2 regions of the Psychrobacillus sp. FSL K6-2365 genome follow, and region 1 is predicted to be linked to the other one. Evidence: riboswitches for the same ligand, from Rfam matches in the RefSeq annotation. Region 1 holds a riboswitch; the other holds the start of a gene.

What was found. Region 1 has a riboswitch for FMN ahead of MKY29_RS08065 (ECF transporter S component). Riboswitches for the same ligand answer to the same signal wherever they lie in the genome.
Region 2: linked by a shared signal. The riboswitch ahead of ribE (riboflavin synthase) and the one ahead of MKY29_RS08065 (ECF transporter S component) in region 1 are both predicted to bind FMN.

What each region holds. Positions count from the first base shown of each region.
Region 1 is NZ_JBBOOO010000001.1:1,685,529-1,695,218, reverse strand. Features, by position in the region: gene MKY29_RS08080 (RecQ family ATP-dependent DNA helicase) at 1-275, opposite strand, end outside; gene MKY29_RS08075 (helix-turn-helix domain-containing protein) at 272-1,303, opposite strand; gene MKY29_RS08070 (ferredoxin) at 1,414-1,662, shown strand; gene MKY29_RS08065 (ECF transporter S component) at 2,497-3,090, opposite strand; FMN riboswitch at 3,244-3,376, opposite strand; gene MKY29_RS08060 (hypothetical protein) at 3,680-4,924, opposite strand; gene sigX (RNA polymerase sigma factor SigX) at 4,917-5,453, opposite strand; gene MKY29_RS08050 (ATP-binding protein) at 5,768-7,546, opposite strand; gene MKY29_RS08045 (response regulator transcription factor) at 7,539-8,255, opposite strand; gene ccsB (c-type cytochrome biogenesis protein CcsB) at 8,625-9,690, opposite strand, start outside.
Region 2 is NZ_JBBOOO010000001.1:1,546,156-1,555,845, forward strand. Features, by position in the region: gene MKY29_RS07340 (ABC transporter ATP-binding protein) at 1-816, shown strand, start outside; gene MKY29_RS07345 (ABC transporter permease) at 813-1,520, shown strand; gene MKY29_RS07350 (protein adenylyltransferase SelO) at 1,732-3,201, shown strand; gene MKY29_RS07355 (3-hydroxyacyl-CoA dehydrogenase) at 3,256-4,149, opposite strand; gene MKY29_RS07360 (YitT family protein) at 4,367-5,227, shown strand; gene MKY29_RS07365 (hypothetical protein) at 5,288-5,512, opposite strand; FMN riboswitch at 5,803-5,934, shown strand; FMN riboswitch at 6,168-6,299, shown strand; gene ribE (riboflavin synthase) at 6,439-7,074, shown strand; partial or broken gene ribB (3,4-dihydroxy-2-butanone-4-phosphate synthase) at 7,087-7,674, shown strand; gene ribH (6,7-dimethyl-8-ribityllumazine synthase) at 7,711-8,175, shown strand; gene MKY29_RS07385 (DUF3889 domain-containing protein) at 8,294-8,617, opposite strand; gene MKY29_RS07390 (SDR family NAD(P)-dependent oxidoreductase) at 8,867-9,652, shown strand.

The sequences.
Region 1 (9,690 bases):
GGTAAAAATGAATTGATGGCAATAACTCTTTTTTCTCCTAGTAATTTTAGTTGCTCTACTTGATCCTGCATAAGAGATAAAAGAGGTGACACGATAATCACAGTTCCTTCCATTAGGTATGCTGGTAGCTGATAAAGAAGGGATTTCCCCATACCAGTAGGAAGTATAGCAACAACATCCTTTCCTGCTATAATTTGTTCAATTATTTCCTGTTGCCCATCTCGGAAGTTTTCATGACCGAACTTTTTCTGAAGAATTTCATTTAATTTATTCATGAATTCTTTTCTCCCTTCGTCAATGCTAAGCGCACTTGAAAGAAACTAATTTCCGGTAATCTTTGTTTTATTAATGTGAGTTTTTTTGTTTCTAGCTCGTTTGATAGATGAAGAATTTCTTCTATTTGCTCCTTAGAAATAAAAGCAGAAATAGAGAAGTTTTTATTGTTTGAGACTATTTCAATAACATGATCTTCTATTGTATTAATCTTCAATTTTCTTATTTTTGCAATTTCTTCAATAGAATATCCCTTTTCAAATAGACTATTAGTTTTAAAAGCAGATTCAGTTAGAGGCGTTTCGATACGAATATCTTTAGCTAAATTAAATAACTGGGGACTTGTCTCTACCGAAATATTGTCTAACATACTATGTAAACATTCTAAAAAAATTATTTTAATGTTCAAGTCAGTCATATGATAGTGGCGAGCCAGTTGTTCCCATGTCAAACCAGTTGTCTTATAGCCACTAAGCCGATAAACAAGCAACGTTCTGTGTATGTCATCAAAAGAAGGATTTTCAAGTAAATAAAAAATTTCTTGCTTAATATCGTTATTCAAGTTAAATTCACGAAAATTATTATGGATTAAAAAGTCTTTAACAAAATGCTGTATAGAAATATCCTTTTGGTTTGGTACGAATTTTTTTTCATTCGCTTGGAACTGCGATAATGTTTGGATAACTAAGTCTATTCTTTTCCAAAAAAGTTGTTCCTTGCCCCTATATTTCCAACCATTAAATAGAGGTTCTTTATCACTCGGTAGTATTTCAATTCCTTTTTCAGTTATATATACGAGTGATTCATTTACCCGAATAAACTCATTTTTAAACAGCTCATTTATCGCTTCATCATAATCTTCCTTCGATAATTGTGGAAGGATAGAGAAGAAAGCATGAAGTTGAAAATATGTCACATCTTGAATGGTTTGTCCTGATTTTTTGCCTTTTAATAAATAATATGGGGCATTCTCAGAACGTTGCCCAGATATTTTATGTATTATAAATAGTAATATTTGATGAAAATGCATAGGAATACCTCTCTTTTCTGAAGTATTTTGGTTGAAATGTATGGAAAACATCTTTAGAATGAATAAGATAGCATATTCGTTTTAGTAGTTATAAAGGAGAGAATATAATAATGGCAAAATATACAATTGTAGATAAAGATACATGTATTGCATGCGGAGCATGTGGAGCAGCTGCCCCAGATATTTATGATTATGATGATGAAGGTATTGCCTTCGTTATTTTAGATGATAACATGGGTACAACAGAAGTTCCAGAAGAACTAATGGAGGACATGGAGGATGCATTTGAAGGTTGTCCTACTGATTCTATTAAAGTAGCAGATGAGTCATTTGAAGGCGACGCTCTGAAATTCGAATAGTATATTGAATGGTGGTTGTGACTCTTGTCATGATCACCATTTTTTTATTCTGTAAGAAAAACTGGGTAAAAAAGATACCAGTGCCTTTTTTCCCAATCGTTTGCGAAGGCTTGGACAGACGTTTTGCTATATCGTTACCAAGGTAATTTTTAGTGATATTGGCGTTTACCTGTCCGCGCCATTCTGCAATTCTTAGAAAAATACCTAAGTGCGTTTTTGGTTAACTACAGAAAAACTACTAACTATTCCTAGATTAAGCACTCGAAGATGCAATTTCGTTCGCTCTAACGCTACTCTATACGATTGAAACCAACTATTTTTTGTCGTATGTCTTCTGTCTTCTTACTAGTTGAAAGATGCTTGATAACAAATCCAGAGCCCCTGTTTTGTATGCGATGCACTTCATATCATAAAGTACTAGGAACATGGACTTTGTGCGTATACATCCTCATCTTTTATGAAATAATTGAATCCAATTTTATCGTTACTTGCTCTCCCCTATTGTTTACTTGCTTACATCTGTGGCTTACTTGCGGTCGTAAAGAGCTTACTTGCCCATAGTCCATAATTACTTGCGGTTTATTACCTATTACTTGCGAAAAGGATAATTTCCCCAAATAATTTGATTAATTCACAACCTAAATGAATGTAACTGAATTACTAATTGTTATTTTCTACTTATTAGTTCCAATGCTATAAATGATGTCTTTAGATGATCCTATAATAATCACTGCTTACTTAGTTGATTGTGGCGGAAATCAAAGCGGTATTATCCATTTATATTTACTTTCCTCTAAAAAAAAGTTGTTCCTCCTAATGGAGAAACAACTTTTTTTAATTTGTATTAGGTTTCATATATGAATTAGTTACCTTATCAAGTAAAGGTTTTATACGTTTAAATAATACAATCATCACAATAGTTACTATTACGCCTTTAATCAAATTAAAGGGTAAAATACCGAAAATGATAGTATTAAACAAGGCAGTACCGGTTTCCATTGGGAAATTTAAGAAATAAGTGTACATTGGTAAAAACACATAATAATTTAATACACTCATACCAATCGCCATTGATACTGTACCTGCTCCTAGTCCTACCATAATTCCTTTTGATGTAGTAACTTTACGATAAATAAAATACACTGGTGTTAAAAATAAGATACTAGTTACAAAATTAGCCATATGACCAACAGGTACACCAGTTGGACTTCCTGCAAATAACCAATCTAACACATTCTTTAAAAATGCAACTAGAATTCCTGCTATTGGTCCCATCGTGATTGCAGCGATTAAAGCTGGTATATCACTAAAGTCGACCTTCAAATATGCCGGTAAAACCGGTAATGGAAAAGCAAGTAGCATTAAAACAAAAGAAATACTACTAAGCATTGCGACTGCAATAAGCATTCGCGTTTTGCCTTTTATCATAAAATCCTCTCTCCTTTTGCGATTCACTCCACAAGAAGAAAGGTTCAGCTCGTTTGCACACTTAAAGAATCCCTTGAACCAATAAAGTTCAAGGGAGAAACAAGGTACACTTAAATAAGCGTATCCGTATAAGCATACGAGAAACGACTGCACCTTCACCTTCTCCCATCCAGACTATACTGTCGGCTTTGGAATTTAACCAAATCAACCTGTTAAGGTTCGCGGGCTGAAGAAATAAATTTCTAATACCGCCGGTCGGGAATTGCACCCTGCCCCGAAGATGAATCAATATTTTGTTGATCTTCAAGATTAATATCTTGAATTAATAACATTTTATCAAATATAAACAATATATGCAACAGACCTGTTTGTAATTGAGACCAACATCCTAATATAGGCTATAATAAAAAATTTACGGGCTTTTTTGATTTAATTAAGGGCTATATTTAAAATCTTATGGGCTTTCATCTCGTTATTATTCCTAGATTGATTGTTTATGGGCTATTTCCACAACTTTATAGGCTATCGCGTACCCAGATACAAAAAAACTGCCAAGCTTTAGTTGATAAGCATTGGCAGTTGACGTTATTTAGTTGGTTCGCAAAGTAAAACCATTCGGTCCGATTGGAACAGGAAGTGAGCTGCTTAAATTAATTCCATCCCAACTATCTTGTACAACATTTTCTAATTGGATGGATTGATTAAAGCTTGCGGCAGTTAGGGAAAAAGCTTCTAATAATCGAGATGCCTCACTTACATCTAAAGATTCCAGGTTTAAAGGTTTATCGAAGCGTATTACTAAACCTTTATCCTCTCTTATTGTGTAGGCCACATTATTTGGTATAACAGAAGTGTAAATATCATTTCCAGGATCTCTCATATCCATCAATGCTTCCGATAATGTAGCGAATGTTTTATTAAAATTTGGTGCTAAATATGTCTCTCCATTTGAACCAATATATGCAAAGTAATTTACCTTTTTCTCTGTACCTTTTAGCTCAACAGGTTCATCTAGCGTACCGACTTGATCCCAGTCAATCGGCGAACCATCTTCATTGACCCTTAAAAAGGAATCAAAATCAGTGAAAATTTCATTGATAGAAGCTAGATACGGCGCCATTGCTCCAGGAGCAGCATCGTAACCATGATCTACTGGTAAGTAGTGCTTTAACATTTTACCTTCTGTCAAAAAGTAACCTTTGTAAGGATGGTATTCTTGGAATCCAAGGGAAATCTCATCAATCCCAAATGCGTATCTTTCATATAACTCCAAGCTATTTGGTGTCTTATTTGGAAAATCCATATCTATTTGTTCTTTAGGAATTACAATCGTTATTGGAATAGAGAGAGCATTTTCTAATAAAGAAAAATGAAATACTGTTCCTCCATTTAAATCGTTTTCGTAAACAGAGGTAAATAGACTGTCGAAAGGAACTAATTCATACGAAGATACTATTTTTCCAGACATAGTCGACATATCGCTAGACTTGTCTTCTTCAGTAGCCATTGATGCTTCTTCTGGTACGTCCATCGTTCTCATATGATCTTTTTCCATTGATGACTCTTGGGCTTTATCAGCTGTGGAACTCTCATTCTTATTTATAAAGGAAGAGACGAGAACTGTTAATATAAGGACAGAAGCTACGGAAATGATAAAAGGTAGCCATTTGTTCATTGAAACCTCTAGTCGATTACGTTTCTCAGGCCTCTCCTGAATTTCTATTTTGGATTTTACCAGTTTATACATTTCATCTTTCGAGCGTTTATCTGTAAACTTCGGCATGTTATTTAATAGCTCATCTAATACACGATCTTCTGTCTTTTTCTCACTCATGATGAACATCTGCCTCCTTTTGCTTATCAGATAATCGTTCACGAAGTGCTTTTATTGCACGATGTTGCGTTGTCTTCACTTTCCCTTCCGACCAATTTAGAATTTCCGATGTTTCCGCAATCGAAAGTTCCTGGAAATATCGCATAATAATAACCATTTTCTGATCTCCCGTACAATCATCCAATGCAATTAATAATGTTCTCATCTCATCATTAAGCTGTACTAAATCTTCCGGTAACATTTCGGAAGATGCAAGTTGCATCTTTTCCCAGTCAAATGAGTCAAATAACCTCTTTTTTCTGACGGTTTGTTTTCTAAAATGGTCAATTGCAATATTTTTGGCTATTGAAAATAGCCATGTCTTTTCTGAGCTTTTTCCCTCAAAGCTGCTATAAGCTTTAAGCACTCGTACATATACTTCTTGAACCAAGTCTTCTGCAGTTTGTCTATTTTTCACCAAATATATGAGAAACTGAAAAACGTCTTGATGATAGGTATCATACAAGCGGTGGAAAACGGAGTCATTCATAGGCTCCCCCCGTTCTTTCAATTAGTCGTTTCAAGTACAAATTTGTTACACGCCTTTTATCCCACATTAATAGACAATACGACTCCCAATTAGAAGATAAGATGGGAGAATAACTGCCTATATAAGCGCAACGTAGAACATAGTTCAAAACGCTACGACAGATGGGTCTGTCTCTGTTACACGGTTCCTGCGAGACACGGACCATCAGGATGCTGTTTACTCAGGTATTGCGGTCCGAATCAAGACACAGCGTTATATACAAGAGTCCATTTTCACTCATCGGGATGTGAAGGTAATCTTCACAGTTTGTAGAATCACTTTATAGGCAAGTTAATAATAAAGGATGTACCTACTCCAATTTCACTTTCTGCAGTTAGCACACCATCATGTCTTTCGACAATGTTTTTCGCAATTGCCAAACCTAAACCAGTGCCACTTTTCCCTCTAGTTCTGGCCTTATCAGCTTTATAAAAACGTTCGAATACATACGGAAGATCTTCTTTTGGAATGCCATATCCAGTGTCGACTACCTTTATAACAAATTGTGTATCTGACTTACTTAATTGGACGGTGACAGAACCATTCTCTTTTGTATGCCTAAGGGCATTATCGATTAAATTGGTTAACACTTGTTCCATACGATCTTCATCAATTTCCATCGATAAATTTTCATTTATATTATGTTTAAAAGAAAGTCTAATATTATTTTCTTTGGCAACTTGATCAAATTTTTGTGTTATTCGTTCAATTGTCGGGACAACAGAAACCTTTTCTTTATATATACTTAGATAACCTGACTCTAGGCGGGCTAAATCTAACAATTCAGTTACTAGTCTACCCATTCGCTTAGACTCATCGTATATAATACGGATCATTTCATTCTTATCCTCTTCTGTTGTAACGACATTATCTATTATTGCTTCTGAATAGCCTTGCAACATCGAAATAGGCGTTCTAAGCTCGTGCGAAACATTTGCGATAAAGTCTGACCTCATTTTATCTAAACGATGCTGTTCAGTCATATCACGAAGTACTATTACTGCACCACGCACAACATTACCACTAGTGTATAAAAGACTAATAGATGCAGCAAAATAGGAGCCTTTAATCTCTAATTTTTCGTCAAACTCCTCTTGAACATCAAAGACGTACTCTAAAAGATGATGAAGTTCAGCAGGTAGCTTAGAATCATCTAACGTCTCTGCATTTGCATACCATTTGTTGAGAAGGATATCTGCCTGTGGGTTACTAACTTGAACTTCAAATTTAGTATCAAATGTAATAACCGCATCCGTCATGGATGTTAGTATACTCGCCAGTTGTTCCTTTTCTTGGTTAATCACTTCTACATGATGTTTCAATTGTTTCCCCATTTGGTTAAAAGCGATTCCTAGTTCTCCAATTTCATCCTTTTGCAGATACGGAACTTTTGTTTCAAAGTTACCTTTAGCTAATTGAATCGCCGCTTCCCTCATAGACCTAAGTGGTAAAGTAATACGAGAGGTTAAGAAAAAAGTAAACATAGTAGTTAAAAGTAACGCAATAAACCCAGATAAGAAAACAATTTTCGTAGTACTATTTGTCGTCTTACTAACAACTTCCAAACTTTGATAAATAAATACAGCACCATGAATGTTTTTATTGGATTCTAAAGGGGCAGCTAAAATAATATAATCTTCCATCCGATCCTCACTATTCATAGCGGGCATTAGCATTTTCTTCACAATTGGCTCATCAGAAGTGTATATTTTAGATAATTCCTTATTATCCAATATTTTTTTCTGTACTACATCCTTGTTAAGCCCTTCATGGACTGATAAAAAAACGGATTCTGCATTGCGTACAATTAAAGTATTAGTTTCTGTACCTAAAATATCTTGTATAATTTTAAACGAATCTTCTACATTGTCATGCTGCTCAACAATTTTACCGATAGTAACTGCCTCTTTACGGAGTGACTCCTCCGCCTGCTCTGTATGAAAATCACCTAGAAATTCAAGTAATAAAACGGTTACAATAAATAACACAAATAAGACGAGAAGCAGTATGGTTCCCCATAGCTTCCCGACAACACTATTCCAAATTCTATTCATTTATGACCTCGAATTTATATCCGACACCCCATACAGTCACAATCATTTTAGCAGACTTTTCAGAAACTCTATTTAGCTTTTCACGCAACCGTTTTACATGAGTATCAACTGTTCTCAAATCCCCAAAGAAATCATAATGCCAAACTTCTTTTAGTAATTGCTCACGATCAAATACTTTATCTGGTGCTTTCGCTAAGAAATATAGTAGTTCATATTCTTTAGGAGTTAAACCTACTTCTACCCCATCCGCAGTAACTCTATGCGCATCATGATCTATCGTTAGATGCGGAAAGACTACTATTTCTTTTGAAATAGATGTTCCTTGAGAAGGTGCAAAAGCAGTAGAGCGTTTCAAGAGAGCTTTTACACGTAATACTACTTCTCTTGGGCTAAACGGTTTTACAATATAATCGTCAGCTCCAAGTTCAAAACCTTCCACACGGTTTGCTTCTTCACCTTTAGCTGTCAATAATATGATAGGTGTTTCTTTATGCATACGTAGCTCTGTCATCACTTCTATGCCATCTTTTTCAGGCATCATTATATCTAATAGGATGCAATTATACTCAAATTCTAATGCAAGCTGTAATGCGACTTCCCCATTTTCAGCTTCTTCTACTTCATATCCTTCTCGTTCTAAATACATTTTTAAAAGACGACGAATGCGTTCTTCATCCTCAACTACTAGAAGTTTAATTGTTTCAGACATAGTTTTATCAAACCTTTCTATCAACATCTACTTTATATTGTACAATTACTGTATCCAAAATGAAAGAAAAGCTCTTCCTCCCGTTAAGTAAAGAGTAAAGAGCTTTCTAACTGTGCACTAGTTCTATCTTTTATTCTAGATCCATCGCCTAGCTCCTCGAGTCGCTTCAGGATTTCAGGGTCGCACGATGCGGGTCAGACAGTCGTTGTGACACGATGTCATGACCTTAGACTGACTCCCCCTCTGCAAAGGACTCCTTTACGTGAAATCCTTCCAGCTCTTGCTCCTGCGCAAAGCTCGTTGCAGAAGATCGTTTTGCTCCTGCGCAAAGCTCGTCGCAGAAGAACGGTGTCGGCGCTTACACTTTTGTTATGCGTAAGAATGTAATCCCGCTAAAATTAGATTTACTGCAATCAAGTTGAACATAATTATGATGAAACCAATTAGAGCAATCCAAGCCGATTTCTTACCTTCCCAGCCTTTTGATAAACGAAGGTGTAAGAACACTGCATAGAATAAGAACGTGATAAGTGCCCATACTTCTTTTGGATCCCAGCCCCAGAAACGTGACCATGCTTCATGCGCCCATATCATGGCGAATATTAATGCTCCAAGTGTAAACACAGGGAAACCGATTAATACTGAACGATACCCGATTTCATCCATCAATTGAGAATTAGACTTTTTCGTAAGTGGTTGTAAAACAGTAGAAATACGTTTACGTAATATTAAACGAAGTAAAACATAAATTACTGTACCAAATAAAACAGACCAAACAACTGTAGTTAATTTTTTTGCATTTACTAGCGGTGGCATTTCCACAAGTGGTTCAAATGCTCCATCTGTAATTGCTTCTGATTCATTCATACCAAATAGGGCTGGCATTGTGTATACAATTGTATGTTGTGTTTCATCTTTACTTATATAGTTGTATTCTGCATTATAATTCACTAAATAAAACGATAGCGAAGCAACAACAAAACCTACTACAAGGACTAAAACGTACATAACTGCCTCAATCCAAAAACGTTCCTTGGATCTCTTTGTCAAGTCAATATTTTTCAACAAATAAATAAATCCTGCTACAGCACTAATCGCTAAAATTGCCTCACCCATTGCTGCAGTAATTACATGAATGGTTAGCCAGTAACTTTTTAATGCAGGTATTAGCGGAGTAATTTCTTTTGGGAACATACTTGCATATGCAATGATTAGTAAAGCTATTGGTAATGCAAACAATCCAAGAGCAGGAGCTTTATATATAAAGTAAATTAGAATAAATGCTCCTACAATCATCATTCCAAATGCAGCAGTAAACTCAAATAGGTTACTTACAGGCGCATGTCCAGCAGCAATCCATCTAGTAATAAAATAGCCGAGATTAGCAATAAATCCTATAATAGTAACGGTAATCGCTAATTTGCCCCATCTATCA
Region 2 (9,690 bases), 140 kb from region 1:
AAATATTATTCAAACTTTAAAGCAATTGAAGATGTTCAATTTGAAGTTAAAAAGGGAGAGATATTTGGATTTCTTGGACCTAGTGGATCTGGCAAGACGACAACTATTAAAATCTTAACGGGACAATTGAATGCAACAGAAGGAGAAGCTTTCGTTTTTGGAGAGAGCGTTTCTGTCCTGAAAAATCCAACAGCTCGAAAACGATTTGGTGTTCTAACAGATAATAGTGGATTATATGGAAGGCTGTCAATAATTGAAAATCTTCAGCTTTACTGCAAACTTTACGACTTACCCAATTCTAAAGTTGATGAGGCATTGGATTTTGTCAATTTAAAGGAAGCTGGGAAAAAGAAGATTTCCACTTTATCTAAAGGAATGACGCAGCGAGTCAATTTAGCTAGAGCAATATTACATGAACCTGAACTGCTATTTTTAGATGAACCAACTTCTGCATTGGATCCAGTAAATACACTACATATCTATAATGGCTTACGTGCATTAAATAATAGAGGAACAACGATATTCCTAACTACTCATGACATGCAAGAAGCTGATGTTTTATGTAACCGAGTAGCTTTCCTTCACAAGGGAAAAATTCAACTTCTTGATAAGCCAGGAGAGCTTAAAAAACAATTTGCAGATGGGACAGTAACTGTAGAATTATCGAACAATGAGAAAGTTGTACTACGAAAGGATTCAGAGGGAGCAGAAGAAATGTTCCAGCTTATGAAAGAGAATCGAGTTCAAACGGTACATTCAAATGAACCAACTTTAGGAGATATATTTGTAAAAGTGACTGGAGGAGAATTGGTATGACGTTTTCATGGAAGAGAGTAAATGCAATTTTTCAAAAAGACTTTAAGGATTTCTCAAGAAACTTAGCAGTTTCAATCGTGGTATTCTTACCACTAATTTTAGCTGCTGTATATGGCCGTATGGGATTAGATACAATACAAGCTCATTTTATGAATATCAATATGACGTTTGCCATGGTTGGTACATACGTCCAATGTTGCTTGATAGCTGAAGAAAAAGAAAAGAACACACTACGTGGACTTATGCTATCTCCAGCCAGTACATTAGAAATTCTTGGTGGAAAAAGCCTGTTATCATTTGTATTAACTATTGTTATTGCATTCTTCTGTGCATATTTATCGGAATATCGTCCAGCTAATATTGCAATCATTGCAACAGCTATTGTTATTTCATCTGTTTTCTTCATAGGTTTAGGAACTTTATTGGGCCTTATTGCAAAATCAGTTATGGAATCTTCTGTAATAGTTCTTCCTGTTATTGCTGTTTTTACAATGGGATCATTTGTAACTGTTTGGATAGAGAAGTATCCAGTATTGCAGATAGTTGAATATTTGCCAAACATTCAACTAATTGACCTTGCAACAAAAGTGGAAAGTGGAGCAGGATTCGGTGATGTAATTTCAAATCTGGCTATAATTCTAATTTGGACTGTGGTCGTATATATATTAACTGTGGTTGTATATAAAAAACGAATGGTGGATTAGTTTTAAGTCTGATAAAGCATCAGCGAAATGTAGGGGCTTTATTGCTCCTGAATAATAAATATTTGTTTAAATATACAGAGAATGCCTTTTATAGGGCATTCTCTTTTTGAAAGATAAGTATAAATGCTAAGGAAGCGTATCTTGACTAAGTAAGGGTATAATAAAAATAAGTATCTAGTATTGTTTTATCAATTAAGGAAAGGAAGATTCGATGACAGAAGCTAATATAAATGTAGGATGGAACTTGGAAAATACTTATACCAATCTGCCGGAATTAATGTATACAGTTATTAACGTAAATCCTGTTAGCAACCCCAAAATTGTTGTCTTAAATGGAGAATTAGCAACTACGTTAGGACTAGATCCTAAAGCTTTAGAAAGTAGACAAGGTATTGAAGAACTGGCTGGCAATCGCACAATAGAAGGTGGGATACCTTTAGCACAGGCCTATGCTGGGCATCAATTTGGACATTTTACTATGTTAGGGGACGGTAGAGCTCTGCTGCTCGGTGAACATATTAAGCCTTCGGGAGAACTAGTTGATATCCAGTTGAAGGGTTCAGGTAGAACACCATATTCTCGTGGAGGAGATGGAAGAGCAGGACTTGGACCAATGCTTCGTGAATATATTATTAGTGAATCTATGCATGCACTTGGTATTCCAACGACTCGTAGCCTTTCTGTAGTCACTACAGGTGAGGATATTATGCGGGAAACTGTTGGACCAGGAGCTGTAATGACGCGAATAGCTTCTAGTCATTTACGTGTAGGTACTTTTCAATTTGCTGCAAAATGGGGAAGTATAAACGATTTAAAAGACTTGGCAGATTATGCAATAGAGAGACATTATCCGATACTATTGGATAAAGAAAATCGTTATCTATTATTACTCCAGGAAGTGATTGAGCATCAGGCAGCTTTAATTGCGAAATGGCAACTTGTTGGCTTTATTCATGGAGTGATGAACACGGATAATATGACAATAAGTGGTGAAACAATCGATTATGGTCCTTGTGCTTTCATGGATACTTTTGATTCGAAAACAGTATTTAGCTCAATCGATACTCATGGTCGGTATGCTTATGAAAATCAACCGAATATTGCCGCTTGGAATTTAGCAAGGCTGGCAGAAAGTTTATTACCACTTATTCATGAAGATGAGGAAGAAGCAGTCAAACTTGCAACAGAAAAAATAGGGGCATTTCCGGAAAAATATGAGACTTACTGGTTGACGGGAATGGGGAATAAGCTAGGTATTTTTAATATAGAAGAAGAGGACCTTTCGTTAATTGATAACTTGCTTCAACTTATGGAGAAATACAGAGCAGACTATACTAATACATTCCGATTGATGACTCTTGATAAGTTAGAGGAAACTGTTTTGTTTGGTAAAAAAGATTTTGACCAATGGTATGAGAAGTGGCTAGCTAGAGTTGAAAAACAAGATGTGTCTAAAGAATTTATCCAGCAGCTGATGCAGAAAAGTAATCCAGCAGTCATTCCAAGAAATCATCGGGTAGAAGATGCAATTGAAGCAGCAGTGAATAATCAAGATTATAGTGTGCTAAAGAGCCTTCTTAAAGTAATTTCTAAACCATACGATTATAGTTCTGATCATATGGATTATACTTCACTACCCCCTGATACCTCAAGACCGTATAAAACGTTTTGCGGTACTTAAAAAAAGTTAAAACAAGCCTGTAAACATTCTAAGTTTACAGGCTTTTACTAATAATTAGGATAAAAAATCAGGTTTCAAATAATTGGGGTTTGGATATTTGTAGAATCCTTCTCCAGCTTCTCTGCCAGTTTTGCCTTTATCGATATAATCTGTTTTTAAGATATTGGCCAATTTAATGAAATGATCGTTGCCAGATTGTCCTTTTGCATTGGCAATATTGTATGCGGTATTAATTCCAACGATATCCAGAATAGCAAATGGACCTTTTGGAGAGCCCGTTGCAATCATCCAAGTTTTATCGATAGTTTCAGGATCAGCAACGTCATTTATTAATAATTGTTGTGCAGCTTCTAAAAAAGGAACTAGAAGGGAATTCAATATATATCCTGGCTGTTCTTTTTGTAATGGTAAAGCTACCATCCCGATAGCTTTGGCAAATTTAATCACATCATTAAAAACTTGGTTCTCTGTCCCAGGATGTTTCATAATTTCGGCTGTATTGTTCATCCAAATTTCATTGGCAAAGTGTAATGCTAGAAATTTTCCTGGTCGACCTGTTTCTTCGGCAAATTGGCTAGGTAGTAATGTAGAAGAGTTAGTTGCAAAAATTGTCTTTTGTGGTGCAACTTTGCTTAAGTCCTTATAGAAATTATTTTTTATTGGTACAACTTCAGGGATTGCTTCGATTACGAGATCCGCTTCAATTACAGCTTTTTCTAAATCAGTGTAGAAAGAAATACGATTATATGCTTCGTTAACTTCTCCGTCAGTAGCTCCTAAATCTTCTTTATAACGTAATTTTAAATTCATCATTCTATTTTTTGCATTGTCAAGAGCCTCATCATTAATATCATATACTGCAACTTGAAAACCTTTAAATGCCGTTTGAAAAGCTATTTGACTTCCCAAAACTCCACTACCGGCAACTGTAATTTGTTCGTAATTCATTTACAATCTCCTCTCCAATATAAAAAGTATAATCGTTTTACTATACCCTTTAAGCGAATGTTCAAGCAGAGTATAGCAAAATGAATATAACAAACACTATATAATTCAGAAAGGGATAATTATAGGAACTCTAACTTGTAACATAGCTTTTTTATCTTTAAAATTAAAGAGTAATCTAGTTAGGTTCAATTTTTAGAAAAAGGAGTTTTAAAAGCGTATGCAGACGAACAAAGTAGCGGATACAACCCGACGAATAATTTTGATCGTAATAGGAGCAGCTATTGCGGGTTATGCACTTGAAGCTGTATTAATACCAAACTCAGTTATTGACGGTGGGGTAACAGGCGTTAGTATCATGGGAACATATTTATTTAATATTCCTCTTGGCGTATTACTATTTGTATTAAACATTCCATTTGTATATTTAGGATATAAACAAGTCGGTAAAACCTTTGCAATAATGAGTATTGTTGGAATAGCATCACTATCTATTTCTACAGTTTTACTGCATCATATCGAGCCAATTTTAAGTGCAAAGGATCCTTTATTAGTAGTAATATCTGGGGGAGTAATGCTAGGTGTTGGTATTGGGGTTGTCCTTCGAAACGGTGGAGCTCTTGATGGAGCAGAAGTTTTAGCAGTCCTTGTATCTCGAAAAGTACCGTTTTCAGTAGGAGATATCATTTTACTTATCAATGCGTTTATTTTTGTAGGTGCAGGTTTTATATATGGTTTAGAAAGTGCACTTTATTCAGCTACTACTTATTACATAGCTAAAATCGTAATTGATGTAATTCAAGTTGGTCTTGAAAAGTCTAAATCTGTGCGTATTGTTAGTAAACAATCTGAGAAGATTGGCTCTGCAATTCAAGATCGTTTAGGTCGTGGTGTTACATATTCAAGTGGACGTGGCGGTTTTTCAAATGAAACAATGGATATTGTTACATGTGTAATTACTCGTATGGAAGAAAACAAATTAATGACGATTATTAAAGAATTGGACACAAGTGCTTTTGTTGTGATCACAGATGTGGCAGAAGTAAGAGGCGGTAGCTTCAAAAAACGTGATATTCACTAATACAATAAACCCGTTAAATGAGTAACTATCGTCATTTAACGGGTATTTATTATAAAAAAATTATTTTCGTTTTTTCTTCCCAAGTTCTTTTGTAGCAGCTTTATTTTTATCTACAATCTGTTCAAATTCAACTTGTACATGGATGCCATTTTCTTCGGTTTCTTGGACACTAATCACTTTACCTTTTCGGCCTTTAATTTTTAGATTGTCTTCGACCGCAGGGATATCTCTCAATACTTGAGTTAAAACAATTATATTTTTCTCCATAAAATGAACAGCATACATTTCCATTTCCCCTTATTTTATATTTTAGAATCTATGTATTTTATGATTATTTGAAAGATATAGAACTTCTATAAGTTGTAAACATATTTGTATATCTATTTAAAAAGAAGAGGTGTTCAAAACAATAAACTCAAGACAGACTAGTTCAGGCTGAAATAGGCAATCATTGCAATTGTAAAGGTTAACGTGGACGTACTTTTAGATTTCTGATTTAATTTTTGTTAGGAGTTTGTAATCGGAATAACTTGCAAAAAATTTAAGGACTTGTTATTCTTAGACCAATTAAATAATTTATCCTTCGGGGTCGGGTGAAAGTCCCAATCGACAGTAAGAGAGCAATCTTGAAGCCTGTGAGCCGTAAAACGCATGATTTGGTGTGAATCCAAAGCCGACAGTTATAGTCTGGATGGGAGAAGGAATAAGTGCCTATTGTATAGGTTTTTTAGTTATACTAAAAAACGATATAAAAGGGCTTATTAAAGTACGACTTCTCTCGCATCCAATGAATTCTGGATGTGTTTTTTTATGTCTAGTTACAACGAATAGCTCCTCATGTCGTTTCAGTCTGGGCAATAAAGGCAAAGGTAGCCTTTATTGCAATTATTATGCGGTTGTCTAGGCTGACATAGGAGCTAGCGCTTTTCAAAATTAAATAATTATCCTTCGGGGTCGGGTGAAAGTCCCAATCGACAGTAAGAGAGCAATCTTGAAGCCTGTGAGCCGTAAAAAGCATGATTTGGTGTGAATCCAAAGCCGACAGTTATAGTCTGGATGGGAGAAGGAGTAGTTCGATGCTTTTTGAGAAATATTGACAAAAGGCTTGTTTGAATCTACCTAATTTTCCTCTGTCACCTTTGTGGGCGGAGTTTTTTGTTTTTAAGAAGCTTCTGATTTCTCCTCAAAACATATTAGTAAAGGAGGATACAATGTTTACAGGAATTGTAGAAGAGCAAGGTATTGTAAAAAACATTCAAAAAAGTGCTAGCAGTATGCAACTTTCTATCCAAGCTGACAGAATTTTAGAAGATATAAAATTGGGCGATAGCATTTCAGTAAATGGTGTTTGTTTAACTGTAATCACATTTTCTCAAACTGAATTTACAGTAGATGTAATGCCAGAAACATTTCATGCGACTACAACCAATTTATTAAAAAATGGTTCAGCTGTTAACCTAGAACGAGCAATGGGCGCAAATGGCCGTTTTGGTGGACATTTCGTTTCCGGACATGTCGACGGAGTAGGTACGATATTGAAGAAACGACCTACTGCAAATGCAGTTTATATTGATATTACTGTACCAGAAGATGTAAGTCACTTTTGTATTCCCAAAGGATCTATTACCGTAGATGGTACAAGTTTAACTATTTTTGAAATAACTAAGTCGACAATAACTATTTCACTAATTCCCCATACAAACAAAGAGACAGTGTTAGGGATGAAGAAAGAGCGTGAACTAGTCAATATTGAATGTGACATGCTAGGAAAGTATATGTATCAATATGTTAAAAATAAAAAGGAATCAACTATTACACAAGATTTTCTAAAGCAGAACGGTTTTTAAGGAGATAATAACATGCTAAATACGATAGAAGAAGCAATAACGGATTTAAAACAAGGTAAGATCATTATTTTAATAGATGATGAAAACCGCGAGAACGAAGGGGATTTTCTTTGCTTAGCAGAATTTGCTACACCAGAAAATATTAATTTCATGGCCAAATATGGTCGGGGGTTGATTTGTATGCCTATTCATGAAGAAATTGCCCAGGAATTGCAATTGCATCCGATGGTTTCTGACAATACAGATTTTCATCAAACTGCATTCACTGTGTCGATTGATCATGAGACGACATCAACAGGGATTAGTGCTTTCGATCGATCTAAAACAATGTTGCAAGTGATTAATCCACAAGCTAGAGCACTACAATTTAAGCGACCTGGACATGTCTTTCCTCTTATTGCAAAACCAGGTGGTGTATTAGAAAGACGAGGACATACAGAAGCTGCCGTGGATTTTGGAATACTCTGTGCATCGTCAAAAGCTGGTGTAATTTGTGAAATTATGAACGAAGATGGGACAATGGCACGCTTACCAGATTTACTGGAATTTGCCCAACAATTTCAAGTGAAGATTGTAACAATTGAAGAATTATCAAATTACTTAACAAATAATAAAGTTAGCTAAGGAGAGAATAAGATGGTAAAAACAATAGAAGCAAATTTAATCGGAACAGATTTGAAAATAGGTATTGTCGTAGGGCGTTTTAATGATTTTATAAATGCAAAGCTTGTTGATGGCGCAATAGATGGATTGAAACGTCACGGGGTAAAGGAAGAAAATATAGAAGTCGCATGGGTTCCAGGTGTATTTGAAGTACCGTTTATTGCAAAAAAAATGGCTGAATCACATAATTATAATGCTGTTATTGGTCTTGGAACAGTAATTCGTGGAGCTACTACACACTATGACTATGTATGTAATGAGGCTGCAAAAGGAATCGCTCAAGTAGGTTTACAAACTGGAGTACCAGTTATTTTCGGTATTGTTACAACTGAATCCATTGAACAGGCTATTGAACGAGCGGGTACAAAAGTAGGGAATAAAGGATACGATGCTGCTATATCAGCAATTGAGATGGCAAATCTTTTGAAGATAATGTAAAAAGAGCAATAATAATATAGAAAGCCAATGACCAACTCAACAGGTCATTGGTTGGTTTACTTATGATTTTCCTTACAATATTTTTAAAATAGTAAGTAAAAAATGTTGAAAATAAATTCTAATTTTCTTGTATTTGAATATTAACAAGCTCATCAGTATCAGTAATATATTCAATCATTACAGATACTCCAAATTCCTTACCACTATCTTTTAACCATAACTTAAATTTTTCAATTGTAGAACTTTCTTTAGTTTCCTTTCCTTCATGTAGGTAGTCAATAATACTTGCATTCGGATATTTGGATTGTGCTTCTTTCATAGCTAGCTGTCCCCACTTAGCATAAGCTGGTATTTCCTGTTGTGTAGGTGCAATCGACTGTATATGTGCTGGAACTAATTGGGTAGAAGTAATAATTCCAAGTGCAATAACTATTTTCTGCATGATTAAACTCCTTTCCTTTTGTTTAGGATGAGTCTTTCGTTGAAAATAATTCTATGAAGAGCCATGTTTATTAAAACATTATCGAATACAACATAATTTAGGTTTTAAGGAAGTTGTATTTCTTCATCAGTACATATATTCTTTCATGTAGTCTGTTTATATATATAATGAGAGTAATAATTCTGAAAAATGATAAACTTGTAATATAATGAAAGATGAACAGGATACTGAAATCAAGGGGGCAACATAATGGAATTAGGATTAACAGGAAAAGTAGCAATAGTTACTGGTTCAAGTAAAGGTATAGGTTTACAAACAGCTTTGCAATTAGTGCAAGAGGGAGCAAGTGTAGTATTATGTGCAAGAGGAAAAGAAAAATTAAAAGAGGCAGCGGCATTTATTAAAACTGAAACAGGAGCAGACGTATTAATTGTTCCTGCTGACATTACAAAAGAGGAAGCTTGTAAAGAAGTCATTCAAAAAACAATTAGTCATTATGGTCGAATTGATATTTTAGTTAATAATGCGGGTACTTCATCTGCCAATCCTTTCGATTCAGTGGATACAGATTTATGGCAAACAGATTTAGACTTAAAATTATTTGGAGCAATACATACCTCAAAAGCTGCAATTCCCTATATGAGAGAAGTAGGCGGAGGAGCTATTGTAAACGTAACAGCAGTTTTAGGGAAAACACCACCTGCAAGTTCTTTACCAACGACAGTTAGTCGAGCAGCTGGTATGGCTTTGACTAAAGCTATGAGTAAAGACTTAGGCAAAGACAATATTCGGGTAAATACAGTTTGCATTGGACTTATCAGAAGTAATCAAATCGAATTAAAATGGAAAAAGGATGCTCCAGAACTTACTTGGGAAGAATATTCTAGAAATGTAGTAGGTCCTACGATTCCACTTCAACGAATTGGTGAAACAACTGAAGCAGCAAATGTCATTACTTTTCTAGTATCCGATGCTGCTTCCTATGTAACTGGAACAGCCGTAAATATCGACGGTGGATCTGGTGGAACACTTTAAGGGAAATAGAATATCAATTGAGTCAATTTCATAAAAAA